DNA from 2 places in the Microbacterium sp. 22242 genome. Region 1 is predicted to be linked to the other one. Evidence: predicted binding sites of a transcription regulator. Region 1 holds the regulator's gene; the other holds the start of a gene.

Region 1 (5,359 bases):
CCGACCACGAGCACGATGTCGCGCTCGTCCGGGACGACGGCGGACAACCGCCCCTGGGCCGTCGGGTCCAGGATCAGGACCCGCTGCGACGCCGCGCGGCGCACGAGGTCAGCGGTGCTCTCCACCGCGGAGACCTCGGGGACCCAGGAGCGGTGCGCCTGCTTGGCGGCCTCGCGGACGATCGTGGCCCAGCGCTCCCTGCCCTTGACGGCCTTGGCGCCCTCCCAGCGGGAGACGCTGCGGGCGGCCTGCCAGGGCACGATCTCGTCGACACCGAGCTCGCACGCGGCCTGCACCGCGAGCTCGTCGCGGTCGCCCTTGGCGAGGGCCTGCACGAGCAGGATCCGCGGATCCGGCCGGGGATCCTCCCGGCGCCGCAGGATCCGCACCTCCACCCTGGCCGGCTCGGCCGCCGCGACCTCGCCCTCCAGCCACACGCCCGCGCCGTCTCCGAGCGTGACGGGCTCGCCGGCCCGCACGCGCCGGACGACCGCGGCGTGCTTGGCCTCGGCCCCGGTCAGCATCACCGACGAACCGGGCTCGGCGGCGGTCGCGTCGGACGTGACGAAGTGCAGCGCCATCGCGGTCAGCCCCGGAAGCGGTCGCGCAGCTTCGAGAACAGCCCCTGGTGGAACTCGGCCAGCCTCGGCGCCGGCGCCTTGGTGCGCTTGGCGAAGTCCTCGATCAGCTGGCGCTCCCTGTGGTCGAGCTTGGTCGGCGTGAGCACCTGCACGCCGACGCGCAGGTCGCCGCGCTGCGTTCCGCGCAGGGGCGTGATGCCCCGGCCCTTGATGGTCAGCACGTCGCCGGACTGCAGGCCCTGGCGGATCTCCAGCTCGACCGGCCCGTCGAGGGAGTCGATGCTCGTCGTGGTGCCGAGGATCGCGTCGCTCATGGCCACCTCGAGCGTGGCGAGCAGGTCGTCGCCGTCGCGGCTGAAGCGAGGATGCGGTGCGACCGTGACCTCGACGTACAGGTCGCCGTTCGGGCCGCCGGCACGACCGACCTCGCCCGATCCGGGCAGCTGCAGCCGCAGCCCGGTCTCGACGCCCGCGGGGATGTCCAGGCCGACCGTCCGGCGCGAGCGCACGCGCCCCTGGCCGTTGCAGGTCTGGCACGGGAACGGGATCGTCGTGCCGAAGCCCTCGCACGATCCGCATGGCGCGGTCGTGATGACGTTGCCGAGCAGGCTCCGCACCTGCTGCTGCACGTGCCCGGATCCGCCGCAGATGTCGCAGGTGACCGGCGAGGTGCCCGCCTGGCAGCAGGATCCCTGGCAGGTCTCGCAGAGCACCGCCGTGTCCACCTCGATGTCGCGGTGCACCCCGAAGACCACGTCGCCGAGCTCGAGGGTGACCCGGACGAGGGCGTCCTGACCGCGCTCGCGACGGGACCGCGGGCGGGCGGCGCGGGCTCCCCCGCCGCCGAAGAACGTCTCGAAGATGTCGCCGAAGCCGCCGAACCCTCCGAAGCCGCCGTAGCCGTTCGCATCGCCGCCCATGTCGTAGCGGCGGCGCGAATCCGCATCGCTGAGCACGTCGTACGCGTGCGTCACGAGCTTGAACCGCTCCGCGGCCTCCTCGCTCGGGTTCACGTCCGGGTGCAGCTGACGCGCGAGTCGCCGGTACGCCTTCTTGATCTCGTCCTCGCTCGCATCGCGCGAGACGCCGAGAACCTCGTAGTGATCCGTCACCATCGCCTTTCCGGGCCGCCCTGCGGCGACGCGTGTGCTCGTGCGGCCGCTCAGCGGCCGGTCTCGTCCTCTTCGAGCAGACGCGACAGGTAGCGGGCCACGGCCCGCGCCGCCGCGAGATTGCTCGGGTAGTCCATCCGGGTCGGACCCATCACGCCCACGCGCGCGGTCCCCCCGTGGGTCATGTAGTCGCTCGCCACGATCGACGCCTCGCCGAGGCCGAACGCGGCGTTCTCCGTGCCGATGCTCGCGGCGAGCCCGTGCTCGTCGACGCGCATCTCACTCATCAGCCGCAGCAGCGTCACCTGCTCCTCGATCGCCTCGAGGAGCGGATGGATGCTGCCGCGGAAGTCGTGCTCGCGGCGGGCCAGGGTCGCCGCCCCCGCCATCACCAGCCGCTCCTGGCGGAACTCGGCGAGCTCCTCGGTCACCGCCCGCAGCAGGGCCGCCTGCGCGGCGCCGATCCTGGATTCGGTGTGTCCGTCAGCGGCCGCCGCGTCGATGCGCTCGGCGCCGCGGCGCACGGAACGGCCCGTGATGAGCGCGGTGAGCCCCGCGCGCAGCGCCGCGACCTCGCCGTCGTCGAGCTCGACCGGGAGCGGCACGATCCGCTGCGACACGCCGCCGGCGTCCGTGACCAGGACGACCAGGAGCCGGTTCGGCGCGAGCGCCACGAGCTCGACGTGCGTGACGTGGGCGCGGGCGAAGGACGGGTACTGGGCGAGCGCCACCTGGCCGGTGAGCCGGGTGAGCACGCGCACGGTCCGCACCATCAGGTCGTCGAGGTCCGCGGGATCGGCGAGGAAGGCGGTGATCGCGCTGCGCTGGGCCGCGGTCAGCGGCCGGACCTGGGCGAGATGGTCCACGAACACCCGGTAGCCCTTGTCCGTGGGCACGCGTCCCGAGGAGGTGTGCGGGGCGGCGATGAGCTCCTCGTCCTCGAGCTGCGCCATGTCGTTGCGGATCGTGGCGGCCGAGACGCCGAAGGCGTGCCGGTCCACGATCGACTTGCTGCCCACCGGCTCGTTCGTCTCGACGTAGTCCTCGACGATGGCGCGGAGCACCTGGAGTCCGCGTTCTGAGACCATCGCTCCTCCTCACCGTTGGCACTCGTGCGCTCTGAGTGCCAATCCTACCGCGCCGGGATCCGCATCAGGGGTCGTTGCGCGAGACGCGGCGGACGACGTCGCGTCTCGCTTCGCCTGCTCGACGGCCGGAACAGGCTCCCGCGCCCGTCAGTCCGTCAGCGTGCGGACGACGGCGTCCGCGAGCAGGCGTCCGCGCAGCGTCAGCACGAGTGCTCCGCGCAGCGCCGCGGCGGGATCCACGAGCCCGTCCGCGATCAGACCCGCCACGCGGGTCCTGCCGGCGGGTGCGACGTCGCTCAGCGGCAGGCCCTCCGCCGTCCTGGAGCGCAGCAGGATCCGCTCCAGCGCACTGGCCTCGGGGCCGGGCCGCTCGGTGCCGGCGGCCGGCGACTCCCCCGCCGCGAGGCGCTGGGCATACGCGGCGGGATGCTTCACGTTCCACCAGCGCAGGCCGGCCACGTGGCTGTGCGCGCCGGGTCCGAAGCCCCACCAGTCGGTGCCCCGCCAGTAGGCCAGGTTGTGCCGGGAGCGCTGGGCCGGAGTGCGCGCCCAGTTGCTCACCTCGTACCAGTCGTACCCGGCGTCGCGCAGCGCGGCGTCGGCGAGCTCGTACATGTCGGCCTGCAGATCGTCGTCGGGGGCGTGCACCTCGCCGCGGCGGATCTGCCGGGCCAGCTTGGTGCCGTCCTCGATGATCAGCGCGTAGGCGGAGAGATGGTCGGGATCCAGCGCGGTCGCCGCGTGCAGCGACTCCCGCCAGTCCTCGAGCGACTCCCCCGGCGCGCCGTAGATGAGGTCGACGCTCACGGCGAGCCCCGCGCCCCTGGCGGCAGCCACCGCGGTCCGCACGTTCTCCGGGCGGTGCGTGCGGTCGAGCGCCGCGAGCACATGAGGGACGGCCGACTGCATGCCGATCGACAGCCGGGTCACGCCCGCGGCGGCGAGCTCGGCCGCGACCGCCGGCGTCACCGTGTCGGGGTTGGCCTCGACCGTGACCTCGGCGTCGTCCGCGATCCCGAACGCGTCGATCGCGGCGCCGAGCATGCGCGCCAGATCGCCCGGCGGCAGCAGCGTGGGCGTCCCGCCGCCGAAGAAGACCGTCTCCATCGGCCGCAGCGTCCCGGCGTCGGAGAGCACGTCGCGGGCGAGGCCGATCTCTCCGATCAGCGTGTCGGCATACGTGTCCTGCCGCGCGCCCCGCAGCTCCGAGGCCGTGTAGGTGTTGAAGTCGCAGTATCCGCAGCGCACCCGGCAGAACGGCACGTGCAGATAGGCCGAGAACGCCGTCGCGGGGTCGATGCGCAGGTCGGCGGGCAGCCGTCCGTCCGCCGGGGCAGGATCCCCCAGCGGCAGGGGCCCGGCCATCAGGCCGTCACCCCGACCACAGCGAGGGCCATCAGACGGGCGTCGCGTACAGCGGCGAGATCGCGCGCAGGTAACGGGCGAACAGCTCCCGGCGACGGCGCTTCACCAGGAACGGGAAGCTGCGGTACACGAAGCTGTTCGGCCGGTCGAACGCCCGCACCGTGAACCACACCTCGTCGGCGTCGTTCCAGTCGATGTCGAACGACTCCTCGCCGCTCACGACGGATCCGGCCACGGTACCCAGCACCACCCCGATCCGGCGGGCCTGCTCGGTGACCGAGATCACCCGGAGCTCGGCGTCGGCGCGGAACCCGGCGACGCGGCCGTGCACCTTCAACGTCATGCCGGGGCCCGCCCAGGGCGTGCCGTCCTCGTCGTAGCGCTGCTCCACCTCGGCCTTGCTCGGCGCGATCGGCGACCCCTCGGCGTCGAAGCTGACGCCGGCGTATCCCGGACCGGCCGAGGGACGCACGTCGCTCAGCTTCAGCCCGGCCGCGCGCTGGGCGGTCCAGGACAGCAGGGCATCGCCGGCGGTGCGGAACCGCTCCTCGCCGCTGCCGAGCCGCCAGGACTCCTCGGCGGGGATGCTCCGCTCCGGCGGATACTGCATCAGGTCGGGTGCGTGAGTGGCTCCCACGGCGGCATAGTCCACCGTTCCTTCTCGGAATGTCCCGCGACGCATGAAGGCAAGCCTATGCGACCTGCCTGAAGGATGCCCCAACGGGCCCGGTCACCGGCGCGGCAGATCGCCGGGCACGACCAGCCCCAGCTCGTAGGCGGCGATCACCGCCTGGACGCGATCACGCAGGCCGAGTTTGAACAGGATCCTGCTCACATGCGTCTTCACGGTTCCCTCGGAGACGTGCAGCCGCGCGCCGATCTCCGCGTTGCTGAGGCCGTGCGCGAGACTGACGAGGACATCGCGCTCCCGGCCGGTGAGGTGCTCGAGACGCCCGTCGCCGTCGTGCGCCCTCGGCCGCGCGACGTACTGCTCGACGAGGCGGCGCGTCAGCGCGGGGGCGAGCAGCACGTCGCCGTCGACGACGCCCCGGATCGCGTGGAGGATCTGCTCCGGACCGGCGTCCTTCAGCAGGAACGCGCTCGCACCGGCCTGCAGCGCGGCGTAGACGTACTCGTCCAGGTCGAAGGTCGTGAGCATGACGATCCGGGTGTGCGCACTCGCGCGGCGGATCCCGTCGATCGCCGCGATGCC
Region 2 (5,359 bases), on a different contig from region 1:
CGGGCGTGGGTGCTCCCGCCGCGGATGCGGAGAAGGCCCCCGGGACGGATCCCGGGGGCCTTCTCGATAGGGGCTCTGAACTCAGAAGTCCATGCCGCCGGACGGGTCGCCGGCCGGGGCCGAGGCCTTCTCCGGCTTGTCGGCGACGACCGCCTCGGTGGTGAGGAACAGGCCGGCGATCGACGCGGCGTTCTGCAGCGCCGAGCGGGTCACCTTGGCCGGGTCGATGATGCCCTGCGCGAACATGTCGCCGTACTCGCCGGTCGCGGCGTTGAGGCCGTGTCCGACGGGCAGCTCGGAGACCTTGTTCGCGACGACACCCGGCTCGAGGCCGGCGTTCAGTGCGATCTGCTTGAGCGGCGCCTCGATCGCGACGCGCACGATGTTCGCGCCGGTCGCCTCGTCACCCGTGAGCTCGAGGGCCGCGAGGGCCTTCGTGCCGGACTGGATCAGGGCGACGCCACCACCGGCGACGATGCCCTCCTCGACGGCCGCCTTCGCGTTGCGGACGGCGTCCTCGATGCGGTGCTTGCGCTCCTTGAGCTCGACCTCGGTGGCCGCGCCCGCCTTGATGACGGCCACGCCGCCGGCGAGCTTGGCGAGGCGCTCCTGCAGCTTCTCGCGGTCGTAGTCGCTGTCGGTGTTCTCGATCTCGCGACGGATCTGGGTCACGCGACCGGCGAGCTGCTCGGCGTCGCCGGCGCCCTCGATGATCGTGGTCTCGTCCTTGGTGACGATGACCTTGCGTGCACGGCCCAGCAGGTCGAGGGTCGCGTTCTCGAGCTTGAGACCGACCTCCTCGGTGACCACGGTGCCGCCGGTGAGGATCGCGATGTCCTGCAGCTGCGCCTTGCGGCGGTCGCCGAAGCCCGGAGCCTTCACGGCGACGGACTTGAAGATGCCGCGGATCTTGTTCAGCACCAGCGTCGCGAGGGCTTCGCCCTCGACGTCCTCGGCGATGATGACGAGCTCCTTGCCGTCCTGGATCACCTTGTCGACGATGGGCAGCAGATCCTTGATGTTCGAGATCTTCTGGTTCGCGATGAGGATGTACGGGTCCTCGAAGACGGCCTCCTGGCGCTCCGGGTCCGTGACGAAGTACGGGTTCAGGTAGCCCTTGTCGAAGCGCATGCCCTCGGTGAGCTCGAGCTCGGTGCCGAAGGTCTGCGACTCCTCGACCGTGACGACGCCTTCCTTGCCCACCTTGTCGATGGCCTCGGCGATGAGCTCGCCGATCGCGGGGTCGGCGGCCGAGATCGATGCGGTGGCGGCGATCTCCTCCTTGGACTCGATCTCCTTGGCGGAGGAGAGCAGCTCGGCGGTGATCGCGTCGACGGCCTTCTCGATGCCGCGCTTGAGGCTGATCGGGTCGGCGCCGGCCGCGACGTTGCGCAGGCCCTCGCGGACGAGCGCCTGGGCGAGCACCGTGGCGGTGGTGGTGCCGTCTCCGGCGACGTCGTCGGTCTTCTTCGCGACCTCCTTGACGAGCTCCGCGCCGATCTTCTCGTACGGGTCGTCGAGCTCGATCTCCTTGGCGATGGACACACCGTCGTTCGTGATGGTGGGGGCGCCCCACTTCTTCTCGAGCACGACGTTGCGGCCACGCGGGCCGAGGGTCACCTTGACCGCGTCGGCCAGGATGTTCAGGCCGCGCTCGAGGCCGCGGCGGGCCTCCTCATCGAAAGCGATGATCTTTGCCATGAGTACTGTCGTCCCTCCTGGACGTAGACATTGGGTTTAGCACTCAGATCAGTCGAGTGCTAAACCCAGTCTGGCACTCGCCCCCTGAGAGTGCAAGCCGCCGGGACGGCGCGGGGCGTCAGCCGCCCGAGCCGTCCGTGGCCGTGTCGGAGGGTGTCGGCTGGACGCTCGGCGCATTCTTCGCGAGGTCGGCGCCCAGCACGACGGTGAGCTGCTTCTGATCGGCGACGACGTCGTTGGAATAGACGTCGCTCTGCGCGATCCGGGAGACCCCGAGCAGCGACGCGAGGGCCTCGGCTCCGGCCTTGTCCGCCGGGGTCTGGTAGTACACCACGGAGACCGCGAGATCCTGCTTGTCGGCGTCGGCGGCGGCGACGGAGCCCGCGGAGAAGCCGGCGTTGACGACGGTGTCGCGGGTGGCCGTGGCGAGTCCCGTCGCCGTGGTGCCGTTCAGCACGAACACGGCGAACGACGTGTCCAGCGCGGGCTTGGCGGCGGTGGCGGTCGGTGAGGCCGTCGGCGCGGGCGTCGCGTCGAACCCGATCCGGCCCATCGCGAGCATCGCGAGGAAGATCCCCGCCGCGATGAGCACGACGGTCGCGACGGCCGCCCACAGCAGCACGAACCATCCGTGCATCCCGGGGTTCTCGGCACGGTGGGCGCCGACGCGTCCCTGCGAATGAGGGATCACGTCGAATCGGTCGCGCGCGGGTTCAGGCATCCCCCGATGTTATCCGGAGCGGGCCTGCGGATCCCGAGAGGCACGGACCCTGCACCGTGGCGGCGCGCCGGTCAGCCCGCGGAGGCGGTGCGGCCGGAGCGGCGAAGCGCCGCCTCGTCCCTGATCCGGCGCAGGCGGCGCACCAGCAGCGGATCCGCGGCCAGGGCCGGCTCGGTGTCGATCACGCGATCGAGCAACTGGTAGTAGCGCGCCGGCGTCAGCTGCAGTTCGGCGCGGATCGCCTCCTCCTTCGCGCTGGAGTGCCCGGGACGCCGCGCCTCGAAGTCGAGGATCACGCGATCGCGGTCGCTGAGGAGGTCGGTCACGCCTTCAGGGTACGTCCGCGATCGTCCGGTCCCTGGACGGCGCGCGGGCCGCGACGCCGACGGCCCAGGATCGCGGGAGAATGGACACGACCCCCGGGAGGATCCATGTCGCACCATGTGACCAAGACCGATGCCGAGTGGCGCGCCGAGCTCGCCCCGCAGCAGTACGCCGTGCTGCGCGAAGCCGCCACCGAGCGCCCCTGGACCGGCGAACTGCTCGACGAGCACCGCGCAGGGCTGTACACCTGCGGCGCGTGCGGGGCCGAGCTGTTCCGCAGCGGCACCAAGTTCGACTCCGGCTGCGGGTGGCCGAGCTTCTACGAGTCGGTGCGCCCCGAGGCCGTCGAGCTGATCGAGGACACCAGCCTGGGCATGGTCCGCACCGAGGTGCGCTGTGCGAACTGCGGCTCGCATCTCGGCCACGTGTTCCCCGACGGCTTCGGCACCCCGACCGGCGACCGCTACTGCATGAACTCGATCGCGCTCTCGTTCCAGCCGGACGCGGCGCAGTCGGACGCGGCGCAGTCGGACGACAGCGGCGTATGAGCGCACTCGAGGCCGTGCGCGCCCGTCAGTCCTGGTCGAAGGTCACCCCGGAGGCGCCGAGCCGCGAGGAGCTGCTGCCCCTCATCGCCGCCGCGGGACGCGTGGCCGATCACTCGTCGCTGCAGCCGTGGCGGCTCATCGAACTGCGCGGCGAGGACCGGGTGCGGCTGGGCCGGGCGATCTCGACCGTGCGGCACGATCCGGAGCCCTCCACGAAGCCGCTGCGCGCGTCGCTGCTGATCGCCGTGGTGGTGAGCCACCGGCCCAGCGAGAAGGTGCCGCACTGGGAGCAGGAGGCCACCGCCGCGGGCGTCGCGCACGTCCTCAGCCTGCTGCTGGACGAGGCCGGCTGGGGTGTGATCTGGCGGACAGGCGACTACACCCGATCCGCCGAGGTCGCGGAGCTGCACGGCCTGGGACCGGACGAGGCGCTGCTGGGCTGGCTCTACGTCGGCGGCAAGCCGAGCCGCTCCCCCGGCACCCGTCGCTCCGTCGACGCCGACCGGCTGCTCACCGCTCTGCCGCGCTGATCCGCTCCGCGCCGCTCGAACCGGCGCCGCGCCCGCGTCTCCGCCACGGCAGCGCGACGAGGACCGACGCCACCGCCGCGGCGACCATGAGGGCGACCTGCCAGGCGGCAGGACCCGCCGCGGGCGGCCAGACCAGGTCGATGAGCACCGAGACCACCAGCTGGCCGAGCACGGCGCCCAGGCCCATCAGCAGCACGCCGGTGCGCGCCACGATCACGACACCGAGCAGGATGTAGGCGGCGCCGAGCAGGCCGCCGAGATACAGCCAGCCGTCCCCGGGGAGGCTCAGCGGGAACGGTGCGGGGCCGCCCCGGAACAGCATGCTCGCGCCGGCCGCGAGGGCGAGCACCACCACACCGCCGACGAAGCTCATGAACGTCGCGGCGAGCGGCGACGCGATGCGCTGGCCGAGCCGCCCGTTCACGGCCGACTGGAAGGCGATCCCGGCGCCGGTCAGGAAGGGCAGCAGGAGCATCCACAGCGGCGCCCGGGCGAGCACGTCGCCGCCGAGCGAGACGCCGACCGCGATGAGGGCGAACAGGCCGCCCAGCAACCGCCCCGGCGTGATCGCGACGACGCCGGCCGGTCCGAAGCCGAACCGGTCCAGCAGCAGGCCGTGCAGCGTCTGCCCGGCGACGACGCCGACCGTGAACAGCGCCACGCCCAGCACACCAGCCACCAGGCCCTGGGTGGAGACCGTGAGCGCGCCGCACGCCCCGCCGACCAGCATCCACCAGGGCGCTCTGCGGGTGCGGATCCCGGTCCACAACCGCCCGAGCCCGGCACGTCCGGAGCGGGTCAGGAGCACGGGGACGCACAGCAGCACCAGGCCGACCGCGAACGAGACGAAGCCGGCGAGGATGCCGTTGCCGATTCGCACGCCGAGCTGGCCGTTCACCCGGGCCTGGATCGCCGTCATCGCGCCGATCGCGACGGCCCCGCCGAGTGCGAGGGCGGTCGCCCCGCGCACTGTCCGCCCCTGACCCGTCATCGCTCCGAGCCTACCCGCCGGCCCGCGACGCCTGTCGCGATGTCGGCGCACGGAGGTACGCTCCACGCATGTGCGCGAGCTACGGACTGGATCCTCGTTTCAGCGATCAGCAGCTCATCGAGGAGGCCGACGACGAGCTGATGGAGGGCATCAGGGCGTGGGCGCGGCGCAACGCCGACGAGACGCTGCGCCCGACCGGCCGGAACCTGCGCAACCTGAACCCGATCGTGGTGCCCGGGGATGATGCGCCGGCGCTCGAGCTCGGCTGGTGGGGATTCCTCATCGACGGGCGGCCGTCGCGCTTCCCCTCGATCAACACCCGTTCGGAACGGCTGCAGGATCGGCCGGGCGGACTGCGCGGGCGGGCGATCGTGCCGGCCACGCGCTGGTTCGAACTGCAGAAGCCGGCCGGGGTCTGGCACGAGTTCGGACTGGACGGCGCTCTCTTCGGCATGGCCGCGGTGACCCAGCGCGGGCGCACCGAGGACGGGTCCTGGTTCACCTGCTACTCGATCGTGATGCAGCCCGCGCCGGAGCGCCTGGC

Evidence for each region. Region 1 encodes HrcA, which represses chaperone genes, less so after heat shock. Its sites were predicted from a motif close to TTNGCACTCGNNNNNNNCGAGTGCNAA; they were not measured.
Region 2: the regulator HrcA is predicted to act here: its motif matches at 1,738-1,764, upstream of groL (chaperonin GroEL).

Annotation. Positions count from the first base shown of each region.
Region 1 covers NZ_JBQEOZ010000004.1:52,068-57,426, reverse strand. The annotation lists gene ACTJJZ_RS05185 (16S rRNA (uracil(1498)-N(3))-methyltransferase) at 1-581, opposite strand, end outside; gene dnaJ (molecular chaperone DnaJ) at 587-1,693, opposite strand; gene hrcA (heat-inducible transcriptional repressor HrcA) at 1,744-2,781, opposite strand; gene hemW (radical SAM family heme chaperone HemW) at 2,929-4,146, opposite strand; gene ACTJJZ_RS05165 (DUF1990 family protein) at 4,178-4,828, opposite strand; gene ACTJJZ_RS05160 (response regulator) at 4,877-5,359, opposite strand, start outside.
Region 2 covers NZ_JBQEOZ010000007.1:155,696-161,054, reverse strand. The annotation lists gene groL (chaperonin GroEL) at 82-1,701, opposite strand; gene ACTJJZ_RS10120 (LytR C-terminal domain-containing protein) at 1,820-2,422, opposite strand; gene ACTJJZ_RS10115 (DUF3263 domain-containing protein) at 2,494-2,748, opposite strand; gene msrB (peptide-methionine (R)-S-oxide reductase MsrB) at 2,854-3,294, shown strand; gene ACTJJZ_RS10105 (nitroreductase family protein) at 3,291-3,824, shown strand; gene ACTJJZ_RS10100 (DMT family transporter) at 3,805-4,815, opposite strand; gene ACTJJZ_RS10095 (SOS response-associated peptidase family protein) at 4,884-5,359, shown strand, end outside.